2 regions of the Companilactobacillus muriivasis genome follow, and region 1 is predicted to be linked to the other one. Evidence: predicted binding sites of a transcription regulator. Region 1 holds the regulator's gene; the other holds the start of a gene.
What was found. The regulator LexA, encoded in region 1, represses DNA repair genes until DNA is damaged. The targets are predictions, from matches to a motif close to CNAACANNTGTTNG.

Region 1 (7,558 bases):
TAATGCCGATTGTTGCTCCTGGCAGTAACGTTTTATCCAAGGTCTTTCCCACTTTCTACTGACTTATCGTGCATCGCTTGAACATATGCTGATAAATTATTTTGATAAGTTGGATTATTTAAAGCACAAATTTTTATAGCTAGAATAGCTGCATTTTTTGCACCAGCCTCACCGATTGAAACTGTCGCAACCGGTACACCAGCTGGCATTTGAACAATTGACAACAACGAATCCATTCCCTTTAAATACTTGGAAGGAACGGGAACACCGATGACTGGTAAAGTTGTTGAAGAGGCAATCATTCCTGGTAAATGAGCTGCACCTCCAGCTCCAGCTATGATAACTTGATAATTTTCATGTGCATGATTGGCGAAATCTAGCATCTCATGTGGCATCCGATGTGCCGAAATTACTTTCGTTTCAAAACTAACTCCCAGTTCATTCAAAACATCAATTGTGTTCTGCATGATCTTCAAATCAGAAATTGAACCCATAACTATTGCTACGTCGTGCATTACTTTTTCCACCTTTCTTGCTTTGGTATCCAAAGTTTATCAGGGATTGAAACTTCTTTCAATGATAAATACGCATTTTATTCATTTATTTTTGTCTATTGTTCGTATTTACCGTTTACATTTTGTATTTAATAATTATAAAAATATTAATAGTTCGTGTTTAGCTATCATTTTATTTTTTTAGACAAAAAAATAGGCGATACACATATAAATATATGTATATCGCCTAAATGACATAACTATTTGTTATTCTTTTGTGAATTCTTCATAGTATTCATTAATTGATTAAGCTTCTTTTGTGAAGGTTTTTGACCCATTTGCGCCATCATTTGTCTGATCATATCAGCACTGATTGGTGGATTGTCTTGGAAGTATTTCTTCATATACCATCTGGCAACGAAGAAACCACCAACTAATCCAACTAGCAAAGCTATAACGCCAACAACTATTGTGATTCCCATTTATGTTCTCACCCTTTCCATACAACTATTAATATTACAAAAAAAGTTAGACAATTGAAAGTCTAATCGTCACGTAATCCTTTTTTCCGTTGAATTTCTCGAACTTTTTCAGGAGTTACTTCATTTCCTGCTTTATCATAGACCTGTGTCATCTCTAATTGGGACTTAAATGCGGCACGGAAGTTCTTCAAGTATTCTTTACGTAATTGTGCCTGTTGATCTTCTTCTTCCTTAGTAATAGTACCGTTTTTAGCCTTATGAGCTAGTTCGTTAATTTTCTTGAGCAATTCTTCTTGTTCGTTCATTATTCCAATTCCCCTCGATACAATCGAACACTTGTTTGAAGTTGTATTCAAATTTTGATACAATCTATTTAAGATATTAACAATGAGGTGTTCTAATGTCAAAAGCTGAAGGCTCTAAACAGTCACAAATTTTACAATGTATTTATGATTATTTAGATGAACATGGATATCCGCCAACTGTTAGAGAAATTTGCGAAGCCGTAGATCTCTCTTCAACGTCAACGGTTCATGGTCACCTATCTCGTCTTGAGAAAAAAGGATTTATCCAAAGAGACCCTACAAAGCCCCGTGCTATTGAGCTTACTGGTGCTGGTCTTAATTCAATTGGTATCAAATCCAAACAAATTCCTATTTTAGGTGCCGTTGCTGCCGGTCAACCTATTACTGCTGAAAGAAATCCTGATGGATATTTCCCAATCCCACCTGACCTTACTCGTGAGTCTGGTGAATTATTTATGTTGGAAATTCACGGCGAAAGTATGATCAATGCCGGAATTTTTGATGGCGACCATGTTATTGTACACGAACAAAATTTTGCTAATAACGGTGAAATTATTATTGCCATGACTGAAGATATTGAAACTACATGTAAGAGATTCTATCAAGAAAATGGACATTACCGCCTACAACCTGAAAACGATACAATGGATCCAATTATTTTGGACAATGTTGAAATCATTGGTAAAGTTGTTGGATTATATCGTTCACAAATATTTTAAAAGGAAACCACTCGAATAAGGGTGGTTTTTTTGTTTTGCCGTCTCCAGGACTGAGAACATTCACCTGCTATGCGGACCGGCCCGAGCCACAGTACGGTCTCGAGCCTCGGTTTGAAGCCTTACCAAAACCCGGTAAGTCTCCAAACACGTCCGGTGGTGTAATGGCTGAAGCCATAACGCCACACCCACAGCTGGTGAATGTTCCCAGTCCTTCCGACTCTTTTATTGCTTATTATATAAACAATCATATTTAATAAATTGTAACTATAACCATTACTTATGTTTAATCACTCTTACCTTATAAACTTCCTTAATACTTTCCAACGCTGTTATTAAAGCATCTTGGTCCTTACCTTGCAAATCATCAACATCAATAATCGTATACGCGACTTTTTCTTTAGCGGCATTCGCCATATTTTCGATATTGATTTCTCGATTGGCAATTTGAGTACTGATTTGTCCGACCATGTTAGGAACATTTTGGTGAATTACGGTCACTCGGTACGCTGTTTCAAATGGTACTTGCATATTTGGTAAATTCACACAATGTGTTGTATCGCCTTCTTCAAGGTAATTCATCACGGTAGTAGCTCCCTGAACAGCTCCGTTTGTTTCCGCTTCTAACGTTGAGCCTCCAATATGGGGTGTGATTGTAATTCTTTTTTGATCAGCAATGATTGGCTCGCCAAAATCTGTACAGTAATGGCTGATTTTTTGACTGCGAATTGCTTTAACGGCTGCTTTATTATCGACAATGCCGATTCTTGAATAATTTAATAACACGGCACCATCTTTCATCTCAGTAATTTCTTTCGTACCTAACAAACCTATTGTTTCATTATTCTTAGGTACATGGACGGTGACAAAATCAGCACTCTTCACAGCATTTTTGATTGAATCCACTCTTTTAACGCGATTATTGATTCTCCATGCCGCATTGGCTGACAAATATGGATCATAACCAATTACTTTCATTCCTAACGCCAAGGCAGCGTTGGCAACTAATGAACCAACATTTCCTAAACCGATAACTGCTAAGCGTTTGCCTGCTAATTCAGTACCATTGAACTTAGTTTTATCCTTTTCAGTTCGTTGAGAAACATCAGCTTCGGTATGTTCGTCTGAATAATTATGAGCTTCAAAAAGATTTCTAGCTGTCGCAATCATTAATGAAATAACTAATTCTTTAACAGCGTTGGCATTACTTCCGGGAGTATTAAAAACGGCGATTCCTTGAGCTGTTGCGCGACCTAGTGGCACATTGTTGACCCCTGCTCCAGCACGGACGATAGCTTTCAAACTATCTGGCAAATCAGCTTGTAACAAATTTACCGAACGAATCAAGTATGCATCTGGTTCATCTGTTTGGTTAATTCCAAAATCAGTGGTAAAGGTATCTAAACCTGCCTGTGCGATTGCATTAAAAGTTTTTACTTCATACATTAGTGGAGCCCCCTGTAATCTTTTTCAAATTTAGTTAGAAAGTCGACCAATTTTTCGACTCCTTCATATGGCATTGCATTGTACAAACTGGCACGCATACCACCAACAGAACGATGACCTTTAATATTAACTAGACCATTGTCAGCTGCTTGAGCAACTAATTGCTGGTCAATTTCTGAGTTGCCTGTCACAAATACAACATTAGTTAATGAACGGTCAGCTTTGACAACTGGTGCTGTGAATAAATCTGAGTTATCTAGAAAATCATATAATAGTCCCGATTTTCGACGGTTGCGTCGTTCCATTTCAGCAATTCCACCTTGATTTTTTAACCATTGCAGAACTAGACCAGCTGCATAAATAGCAAAAACTGGTGGTGTATTAAACATTGATTCTTTATTAGCAAATAATTGATAATCAACCATGCTTGGCAAGTTTGGCACCTTACCAATTAAATCATTACGAACGATAACTACTGTTAATCCAGCAATTCCTAAGTTCTTTTGAGCGCCTGCCATGATGGCACCAAACTTTTTAACATCGTATGCTTGTCCCATGAAATTAGATGACATATCTCCCACCAACTCAGTCGTACCGGTTTCCGGTAACTTCGTATAAGCGGTACCTTCAATCGTATTGTTAGTAGTGATGTGCAAATAGTCGTAAGTATCGGCTGGCAAACTCTCCAAAATTGGCAATTTCGTATAATGGTTCGCTTTAGTTGAATCCAAAACATCGACTTTAACTCCGACTCTCTTGGCCTCGTCACCAGCTCGATCAGCCCAGTGACCACTGTCTAATAAGGCAATTCTGTGATATTCGTTAGCCAAATTAAGTGGTGCAGCATTGAATTGTAATGTACAACCACCTTGGAAAAACAAAACTTGATAATCATCAGGGATCTTTAATAAATCACGCATATCTTGTTGTGCTTTTTGAAAAACATCTTCAAACAGAGCGGAACGATGAGAAATTTCCATAATACTCATGCCTGAATCGTTATATGAAGGTAAATCGGCCTTAATTTGTTGAATAACTTCGGCTGGCATTGTTGCTGGACCAGCTGCAAAATTGTAAATTGTCATATCTATTCCACTCCTTGAATTTTAAAATTAGATAAAAAAATCCCCACAGATTAGAGTCTGTGAGGAGTCAAATTTTCTAAGAATTAAGCGACCTCACAGATGTAATTGTTTTACATACATGAGGGTTGTTTACTAAGCGCACTAGTTAATAAGCCTACATGTATTGTATGTAGACTTGGAGGAGACTGTTAAAATGTTAAGATTTAATGTTCTCATATTAAAATGCCTCCAATTAACTTAAAATTACTTTAACATTTATATTTTAATTGTCAACCGGATATTGTACAATTTTTTGCATACAATTAGTTTCTAACCGTCTCCAGGTATTAGAATATTCACCTGCTATGCGGACCGGCCCGAGCCACAGTACGGTCTCGAACCTCGGTTTGAAGCCTTACCAAAGACCGGTAAGTCTCCAAACACGCCCGGTGGCGTAACAGCTAAAGCTGTAACGCCACACCCACAGCTGGTGAATATTCTAATCCCTTCCGACTAATTTATCTTTAACTATTACGTTTCAGACTTTTTATTTCTTAATCAACAAACCGAATACAATATTTTCGATAATAAAAAATCACAGAACAACAAAGGAGCTTTTTTATGACTGAATTTTACTTTATAAGACACGGGCAAACCACCGCTAACGTGATGAAAATGAAACAAGGTACGATTAACACTGAAATGACTTATTTAAACGACAACGGTCAGAAACAAGCTCATGATTTGGCTGATAATTTTGATATTAGCTTTGCTGACCGGATCATTTGTAGTCCTTTGGAACGTACTAAACAAACGGCTGCTATCTTAAATGAAAAAGCTCAATTGCCAATTTCTTATGACAAACGTTTGATGGAAATTTCTTACGGCGAGTGGGACGGTCATCAAAACGCTGAATTGCGTAAACTTCATCCTGACGCTTACAATAGTTATCTCAATGACGTACTACCGCTTTATGTTAAATATGCTCCAAGTGGTGAAACTTTTGAGGATGTTATCAATCGTGTACACGAATTCATTATGGACGCGATGAAAAAATATCCTGATGACAAAATTATCTGTGTGACTCATGGTTTTACAGTTAAAGCTGTTGCCTTAGATGTTCTGAAGCCTCAAGATCCAATGACTTTGCCAGAGCCAAGAAATACTAGTGTTACCAAAGTAATTGCGTTACCTGATACCAATGAATCTTATCTCGAATATTACAATCAAGCTTTCAACTAAAAAACTCACAATCATTAGTTTAACAACTACGGATTGTGAGTTTTTTACGTAATTTTATTTAAATACTCGTACTCCAAATGATGGTCTGAAACTTGAAGAAATACGGTCGATTTTAACATTGGTACCTGGGCGTAAAGCATTCAAATATTGATTATTGCCCAAATATAATGCCACATGATAACTGGCACCTGATGGTCCCCAGAATACTAGGTCGCCACGTTGCAATTGATTAATTGAGACTTTAGTACCTGCCGTTTCTTGTGGGACTGTCCATGAACCAATATTCTGACCAGTTGCTTGTCTGAAGACGTATTGCATCAAACCTGAACAGTCAAAACCGGCTGGTCCCTTGGCATTCCATACATAAGGTTTACCAAGTTGTTGCTTAGCTGCAGAAACTACAGCGTCGATAGTTTGTTGCTTAGTTTTACCATTCAAAACTACTGGTGAACGATAATTTGTCATTTCTGTCACAACTGTTGAAGGAATCCAACCGCCGTTACTCAATTCATACCAGATAACATTGCCCGTCTGCTCGGTTGAAGCCACTTGTAACAACGTTCCAGCTGCAGAGGACTCTTTAACGCCAGACTTATAATTGCTGTCATTATAAACAGATGCTTTTTGATTTACTTTGACGACTGCAAAGTTAGGATCCCAGTTTTGCGCTGCACTAGTATCAAAAACTTGGTTAGTAATTTTAGTATAAGTTCCTTCAATCCATTGATTATTGCCAATCATATACCAAGCATCCCCGTTGGCATCAATAACTTTCTGAGAAAAGTTCCATTCGGACCCATTGGTTAATTTTTGGCCGGTAGCAACTTTATGCGTACCATAACCAGTCCACAAATTGATTCCACTTGCTGGAGCGTAACTGATTTTGGCAACTCCAGAATTATTAATGAAATTCGAAGTTGAGGCATCATCGCTGTTGATCCAACCATCGGCGGTAACTTGATACCAAGTTTTACCATTAGCATTGTCGACTTTACTGTATTGCCATGCGCTACGTGCAGCTAGTTTAGTACCAGTTGACTTGTAATTTCCTGCATCGTAACCATACATCAAAGCACCATTTGAGCCTGTTCTAACAATTCCATTTTCGGCCTTACCATGTTGAACTGAAACATCACTAGTTTTGACGAATTCATGTGTTGCCACTCGATAAAAACTACCTTGATCACCAATTTGAATCTGTTGGTCATAGACCCAAGCAGTTTTAGGACCTAACGCACGGTCCTTAACAAGCTTTCCTTGTTCATTATAAAGAAATGTCATTTTGGTTGTGTTGACAATTCCCTTGCTAGCAGCATCTACATCCAGCTGGTTACTATTGAATAGCAAACCGCCAGTCATCCCTGTCGCTATTAAAAAAGCAGTTATTACTTTCTTAGACATTATTTGTTCTCCCCTTAACGTAACATTGGAATCCTTAATTCCACATTGCACTTAATCAGATTAGCACCAATTTACAAGCTGTTCAATTAAATTATATGAATATACTTGTAAAGTATTAAAGGCTACATTTTAGGTCTTTTATGCTTTACTCTAATCGAGGAGGCATTTAAAAGAGAAGCAACTCTCAAGAGACTTAACCTAAAATAACAAAATACAACTAAAAAAAGATAAGTTCTCCTGTACAGGATTACTTATCTTTTTTAAATGGCATGATAATCGTATCTGAAGATTATTTCATTGGTCATAATTGCAATTTATTTAATATGTTGCACCAAAACTTTAACAAAATCGGCCAATTCATTCTCTTCAGCTTCAGTAAAGCGGTTCAATGATGGTGAATCAATATCT
Region 2 (7,558 bases), on a different contig from region 1:
GCTTGGATTATGTCGATATAGTTGAAGGATTGTCAATGAATGATAATATTATTAAAGTAGAAACAATAAATGTTTAAAAAAATATTCCTAAATTAGAGTTTAGGAATATTTTTTATTGGTTCGTTTATAAAAAGATACTTAAATATTTAAATGTTCTAAACTGATTGTAATTAGTCTAGACCTTTGCTATCTTTGAATTATTGGGGGAATTAAATGATAAGAAATTTACCGACCAGACTCTTTATCGCTTTTTTATGTGCATTCATTTTGGCAACGGTCTATTTGATTATGCCCAAGGGGAAAATTGCGGGAAGTATTCAAGAAACCAAGATCAATTTAATGGACAAGTCGAAGCAAAAAACTGTTTCTGAATTCGGCAAAGAGCGTAAAAATTATGCTTATGTGTCGTTTGATAATTTATATTCCAATACGAGTTTGTACTATGGAACAAAGGTTTATCAACGTGGACATATAAAAAATCTGAATATTGACCGCAAATTTATTCTTGTTGCATTAGATGGGAATGATGCATCAAGAACAATTAAATTGAAATATAAATTGTCAGATTTTGAACGTGGCAATGTTAATGTTCAAGAAAATGATCCAATCAAGTTTTATGGAAGAGTTCTAGCGACTGATAGTTATCTCAATGACAAAGGTCGTGACGTTCAATTGCCTGTAATTGCCGCTGATTTCATTCAAACGAAAATCAATCATGGCGAAAGATACGGAGCAATTTAAGATTGTTTAAATCGCAAAATATATAAAGAATTATTACAATATTAGAAAAGCCTCAATTCTGATTTATTGATATAATTTTCTTTCTAAAGGGGAGAAAATTATGAATAAATCAAGAGTTGAGGCTTTTACTGACGCTATTATTGCCATTATTTTGACCATCATGATTTTGGAGTTTAAAACTCCTGAATCGTCAAAACTATCAGCCATTCTGCCACAAGTTCCATATATGATTTCTTATGCAGTGGGCTGGTTGTTTATTGGAATTGCCTGGTACAATCACCATTACATGTTCAGCAAGGCTAAAGTAATCACACGAAAAGTATTCTGGACTAACAATTTCTGGATGTTTACAACATCATTTATTCCAGTGGCGACTGCTTGGGTGGGGCGCGATTTGAATGTTCAGGGACCTGAAATATTTTATGCTATCGTCTATTTTGCTTGGTCGTTAGCTTATTCAATTTTGACATATACGATTGCTAAAGAGAATGAACGAGCTGGTTATGATAAGATTTCTAAAAGTATTCGCGAGATGAAAATATATCGAGCATTTACAAGTTGGAAGTTTATTGGAGCAGCAATTATCATTTGGGTACTGATTCTAATCTTCATGCCTGCCTTACAGATGTTGCTGATTGCTTTTCAAGTATTATTCGTTGGTGGAAATTTCAACGAGGACAGTGACAAATTATTTTAAAATAGATACAAAAAAGGTCTAAGACAATTGTCTTAGGCCTTTCACATTTATCAAAAGGGTTCTTAACTAAAGAAATAGTAAAAATAAATGGCATTCATTCACTTACGAGAAGTGACATTAAACAAGAGAAGCTTATTTTTTATCTTTAAGATTCTTTTGATCTTTCGAAGATTTCTTATCTGCAGAATCTACGCGTTTTACGTTTTCTTTTACATCATCGGGAAGAGAGGCAAATTTATCAAATAAACTGCCAAAATTGCTTTCACGTTTCACTGTTAGGCCCATCGGTATCAGCCCCTTTCAGTTATCTTTATATTTAACTACATTATAGAACCTTTAAGCACAAAAGACAATTTTTTGTCCTATTATTTTAAACTATTTTGGTAATGAAGTGTGTCGTCTCCAGAGCTGAGAAATATTCACTGGCTGTGCGGACCGGTACGAGCCAGAGTGCGGTCTCGAACCTCGATTTTGAGCCGAAACCCACGTCTCAAAAATCGCCCGGTGATATAAGAACTGGCGTCCTTATATCACTTTCACTGCCCACAAATATTTCTCAGCTCTTCCGACTAGACTCTTCGTATTAAATGGGGTTTGAGTATAATTAAAACTTTAATTGTTTGGATATAAGTATAACTTTCTTCCTGTTGAAAATATCTAGAGTTGGATATTTAAAATTGATAGGAAGTTTAATGATTATAAGAATTAAATCAATAAATACCAATTTAGAGCTTTTCTGTATTTAATTAAATCGTGAGATAGATTGCATATATATAAATATAAATTAGTCGGAAGGGATGAGAACATTGTACCCGCTGTGGATGTGGCGTTATGGCTTCAGCCATTACACCACCGGGCGAGTTTGGAGACTTACCGAACTTTGGTAAGGCTTCAAACCGAGGGCTGAGACCTTGGCTCAGGCCGGTCCGCATAGCGGGTACAATGTTCTCATCCCTGGAGACGGCAAGCCCTTAAACTATTATCATAATAATTGTATAATAGAACATATGGTTGCATTTTAGTTGACAATTAAATTGTTTAAATTAAGATTAAATGAGTCTAAAAGTATTTTGAGGGAGGGTTTTCTTTGGCAACTGAATACTTGGAACATAAATTAAGCCTATTGCCACCGCGTCCAGGGTGTTATCTGATGAAAGATATCAACTCCAAGATTATTTATGTCGGCAAGGCCAAAAATTTAAAAAATCGTGTTCGTTCATATTTCAAGAGTTCGCATGAAGGTAAAACTGCCCGTTTAGTCTCAGAAATCCGCGATTTTGAAACTATTATTACTTCCAATGATAAGGAAGCTTTTTTGTTGGAAATCACTCTGATTCAAAAGCACCAGCCTTATTACAATATCAAGTTGAAACGTGGGACTGGTTATCCTTATATTAAGATTACCAACGAACGTGATCCCAAAATGGAAATTACTGGTTTGGTTAAAAAAGATGGTGCCTATTATTTCGGACCTTATCCAAACGTCTGGGCTGCATCTAACACGTTGAACTTTTTACAAAAGGTCTATCCATTACGTCGCTGTCAGGGAAATCTTGGTCGTCCTTGTCTGTATTATCACATGGGACAGTGTTTGGGAGCTTGTTTCCAGACAGTTCCTAAGAAGCAGTATGATGAGCAAATTGAGAAAATCAAACGTTTCTTAGGTGGTAATGTTGGCGAAATCAAGCATCAACTAGAAGATAGAATGTCGAAAGCATCTGATTTGATGGAATTTGAACGTGCCGCTGAATTGCGTGATCAAATCAAATATATCGAAACGACCGTTGAAAAGCAGAAGATTATTTCCAATGATAGTACGCCACGAGATATTTTTAATTACTACGTTGAAAAAGGTTGGATCTCAATTCAAATTTTCTTCATTAGACAAGCACGTTTGATGAAACGTGAAAAGAAAGTTTTTGCCTGCATCAATAGTCCTGAGGAAGAATTATCGACGTTTATTCTGCAATTTTATAATCGTCGTAACCAAGTTATGCCTAAAGAAATTTTAGTACCTGATAACTTGGATAAGAAAACACTTTCACAAGTTTTGAATATTCCTTTCCGAACACCGCAACGTGGTCAAAAGAAGGATTTGATGGACATGGCTGCTGAGAATTCTAAATTAGTTTTGCAAGAGAAATTCCGATTGATGGAGCTAGATAATCGACAAACTTATGGTGCTCAGAAGCAGATTTTTGAGGCATTGGATTTGCCATATGGTCATGTTATTGAATCATTTGACCACTCGCATATTCAGGGAACCAGTCCGGTTTCAGCAATGATTATGTTTAAAGATGGTCGTCCTGAGAAGAGTGGTTATCGTAAGTACAAGATTAAAGGTGAAGTTGAGCATCAATCGGGTGCTGATGAAGCTGCCAATACGCGAGAAGTAATTTATCGACGTTATTCGCGTTTGATTAAAGAAAAAGATCCATTGCCAGATTTAATTTTGATGGATGGTGGTATCATTGAATTACGTGCTGTTATAGATGTCTTGAACAACGAACTTGGGATCGACATTCCAGTTGCAGGTATGGTCAAAGATGATCACCATAATACATCACACTTGATTGCTGGTGAGGATGGAGTCGAAGTCGTGTTAGATCGAAAGAGTCAAGGCTTCTATCTACTACAAAGAATTCAAGATGAAGTTCACCGTTTTGCTATTACTTTCCATCGTAAGACGAGAAGTAAGAATGCTTTGTCGTCACAATTGGATAATATTCAAGGTGTTGGTCCTAAAACTAGAACCAAGTTGTTGAAGAAATTTGGTTCAGTTAAGAAGATGAAAGAAGCCAGCATTGAACAGTTGACTGATATTGGAATTCCGAAGACGACAGCACAGACTATTAAAATTACATTAGCAAGTACCGATTTTCATAAAAAATACCATAAAGGATAGTTGGGGGATATTTATTATATGATTACATTAAAATCAGAACGAGAAATTGAAGGAATGCGTGAATCTGGTAAGATTTTGGCTGGTGTCCATTTGGGATTACGCGACATGATCAAACCAGGAATTTCTGCATATTCAATTGAAGAATTTGCCAATGACTACATTGTTAGTCACGGTGCTACTCCTTCTGAAAAAGGTTTTGAAGGCTACAAGTACGCTACATGTATCGACGTTAATGACGAAGTTGCTCATGGCACACCTAGAAAAGATTTGATTCTCAAGGAAGGCGACGTTGTTAAAGTTGATATGACTGTTAACTACAAGGGTTATGAAAGTGATTCTTGCTGGAGTTACGGCGTTGGTTCCGTTAGTCAAGAAACATCTGACTTGATGGAAGTTACTAAGAAGTCACTTTATTTAGGAATTGCTCAAAGTATTGAAGGCAATCGTTTAGGCGATATCGGTTATGCTATCCAACACTATACAGAAGATGAACATGGTTATGGTGATGTTCGTGATCTTTGTGGACACGGAATTGGACCTACAATGCATGAGGAACCCGACGTATTGCACTATGGTGAACCTGGTAAAGGCTTACGTTTGAAGAATGGTATGACAATTACTATTGAACCAATGATTAACGAAGGTACTTGGGAAATCGTTGACCGTTCATTAAAGGACCCTAACGATGACTGGATTTATTATGCCAGTGCCGATGGTTCATGGTCAGCTCAATATGAACATACATTAGCTATCACAGAAAATGGTCCTGAGATTTTGACATCACAAGACGCCGCTGAAGATGCTAAATATATGAAGTGGGCTCAAGATTATCTAAAGGAACACAAACAAGCTAAATAAATTGTAATTAAAAGAGGTATTAGAAATGAGGTTGATTAAAACTTCATTTCTAATACCTTTTTTAGTGGTTAAAGGATGCCGTTTCCAGAGCTGAGAGTATTCATCTGCTGCGCGGTACGGTCCGAGCCAAAGAGCGGTCTCGGACCTCGGTTGAAGCCTTTTCAAAGACCGAAAAGTCTCCAACTCGCCCGGTGGTGTAATGGCTAAAGCCATAACGCCACTTTCGCTGCGGATAAATACTCTCAGCTCTTCCAACTAATTTATTTTTTAAAACTAAATAAATTACAACTTTGACTTGTACGACAATGGTCACATCGAATATTTAACTTTCAATCTTCAGTTAGTGGTTAAATATCGTAATCAAATTTCCAAGTTACTTGTCTTTGGAATTGGTCGCTGGGGGACAGAACCATTTCTGTCAGATCATGTGTTGCACTTGGTGGGATTTGAGCTTCTAGGGCAATGCCGCAATATTGACCTAGGTTTTTTGTATAACCACTGTGATTAAAGTGATTGCCAGTATATGTCACGATGGATGGGGCGTTTGTTCGCATAGTCATCTTGACTTTTTGGTCGCCTGATTCCAAGTATATCGGTTGCTCATTATTTATGATGAAGGGGTGATTAAGACCATTTTCCTGTTGGATTTGACTATTTTGACTATTCAATGCTTGGGCAATTGGAGTGCCTTTTCGAAAATCAAAGCAAGTATTTCCAACAGCAGCAGGACTTTCTAGAGGTAGGTGTTGTTCATCCAATGGTAAATAAGTATCTGCTGGTATTTGAAGAGTGGTCTGTTTGACATTAGTATCTGGTCCATCTAAACAAAAGTACGTATGATTAGCAATATTGCAGAGGGTAGTTTGATCAGTGGTTGCCGAAACTAAATATGTCAAAGTATTGCTGTTATTGAGAGTGTACTTGACCGTTACGTTCAAATTTCCAGGGTAACCGTTGTGACCATCACGATCGAGATAAGTGAAAATTACACTGCATGTTTCGTTAGTTTCTTCAATCCGAAAGGCAAAAGTTTGAGTATCCAGTCCATGTCTGCCGCCATGGGAGTGGGTCTGCTGATTTTCGTTCAACTCAAATTGATAGGTTGTCTGAGCATCCTTTTGCCAAATGCCACCCTTAATTCGACCAATTACACGACCAACTGTACCGCCGAGGTAATTTCGATGTTTGTCATAATAACTGGGGGAAACCAGGCTTAAAATGACATCACGAAAAGCTCCGTTGTGATCAGGTAAAAGTATTTTCTCCATGGTGGCACCGTAATTTAAAAGTTTAACGGTCATGCCATGGGAATTTTGTAGTGTTATTTCAGTTTTATCTTGATCGTAATTGTCAGTTGAAATGTTCATCATTATTTTTGAAATTTCTCCAAATGTTTAATTGATTGGAAGTGATTAGTTCGTTCGTTGACTTTAGCAAACATGGCTGTTGCATCAGTAGCCTTATTTAATCCTAAGTATCCTAAGCCGATTAGGTAGTAGCAACTGAGTTGATTCTTTTCTTTATAGTCTTCGTCGAACAACAATGAATCGGGCAAGGAAACGGCAAAGTAGTCTGGTGAAATTTTATCGAAGACGTGCTTTTCACCATAAGTAATCAATTTGTGATATCTAGCAATTGCCTTTTCTCCTTGACTTAATTGTTCAAAGGCAAGTCCTTGATAGAAAATTGAATCAGCTGGTTGGTCGTTATAATACATCATACTTGTTGGTTCGTCGATACCTTTAGTGGCTTCAGTCAAGTAATGTTGGGCTTTATCTGGATTGTTGGCAGCTTTATAAGCAACACCCAAGTAATACTCAACGATATTATCATGCATTGTTACAAGTTTACCTTCACCGATATTTTCCGGATAAGTCAGAGCTTTAGTTAATTTGTCGATAGCTGCTTTTGGTTCATTATTGTCTAAGTCAATTTTGGCTAATTCAACCAATGAATACTTGTATTGAGTACTTACTTTACCTTCACCACCTTCCCAAGGATGGAAATTGTGGGACATGACTTTGTTATAGGCTTGTTGAAATTTGCCAGTTTCATTGAGTAGCGTGATCAATTGTGTGTAACTATCATCTCTAGCAGCGACCAAGTCTTCATGATTTTCTAAGAAACTCAAACGTTGATCGATAGGGCGGTTCAGTTTTTCATAAAGATTGTCTAATTCAAAGACTAGACGGGCATTCTCGGGGTCTAATTGGAAAGCTTTCTCAAGAGCAGTTTGTGCACTTTTGGAATCGTTATTCTTGTTAAAGTATTTGATTGCTAAATTACGATAGGCCATTGCGTAATCAGGATTTAATTCAGTACATTTTTCCCAGTAAGTTTGAGCTAAATCGTAATTC

Region 2: the regulator LexA is predicted to act here: its motif matches at 2,439-2,452, upstream of uvrC (excinuclease ABC subunit UvrC).

The regions. Positions count from the first base shown of each region.
Region 1 is NZ_BTTQ01000001.1:243,268-250,825, reverse strand. Features, by position in the region: gene purK (5-(carboxyamino)imidazole ribonucleotide synthase) at 1-40, opposite strand, end outside; gene purE (5-(carboxyamino)imidazole ribonucleotide mutase) at 33-515, opposite strand; gene AAA923_RS01310 (YneF family protein) at 755-976, opposite strand; gene AAA923_RS01305 (DUF896 domain-containing protein) at 1,039-1,281, opposite strand; gene lexA (transcriptional repressor LexA) at 1,377-2,000, shown strand; gene AAA923_RS01295 (phosphoglycerate dehydrogenase) at 2,274-3,443, opposite strand; gene serC (3-phosphoserine/phosphohydroxythreonine transaminase) at 3,443-4,528, opposite strand; gene AAA923_RS01285 (histidine phosphatase family protein) at 5,129-5,749, shown strand; gene AAA923_RS01280 (C40 family peptidase) at 5,804-7,150, opposite strand; gene AAA923_RS01275 (GAF domain-containing protein) at 7,465-7,558, opposite strand, start outside.
Region 2 is NZ_BTTQ01000002.1:320,806-328,363, forward strand. Features, by position in the region: gene AAA923_RS04375 (MgtC/SapB family protein) at 1-77, shown strand, start outside; gene AAA923_RS04380 (hypothetical protein) at 214-741, shown strand; gene AAA923_RS04385 (TMEM175 family protein) at 842-1,438, shown strand; gene AAA923_RS04390 (SPJ_0845 family protein) at 1,571-1,723, opposite strand; gene uvrC (excinuclease ABC subunit UvrC) at 2,526-4,343, shown strand; gene map (type I methionyl aminopeptidase) at 4,362-5,201, shown strand; gene AAA923_RS04405 (aldose epimerase family protein) at 5,549-6,571, opposite strand; gene AAA923_RS04410 (DUF5107 domain-containing protein) at 6,571-7,558, opposite strand, start outside.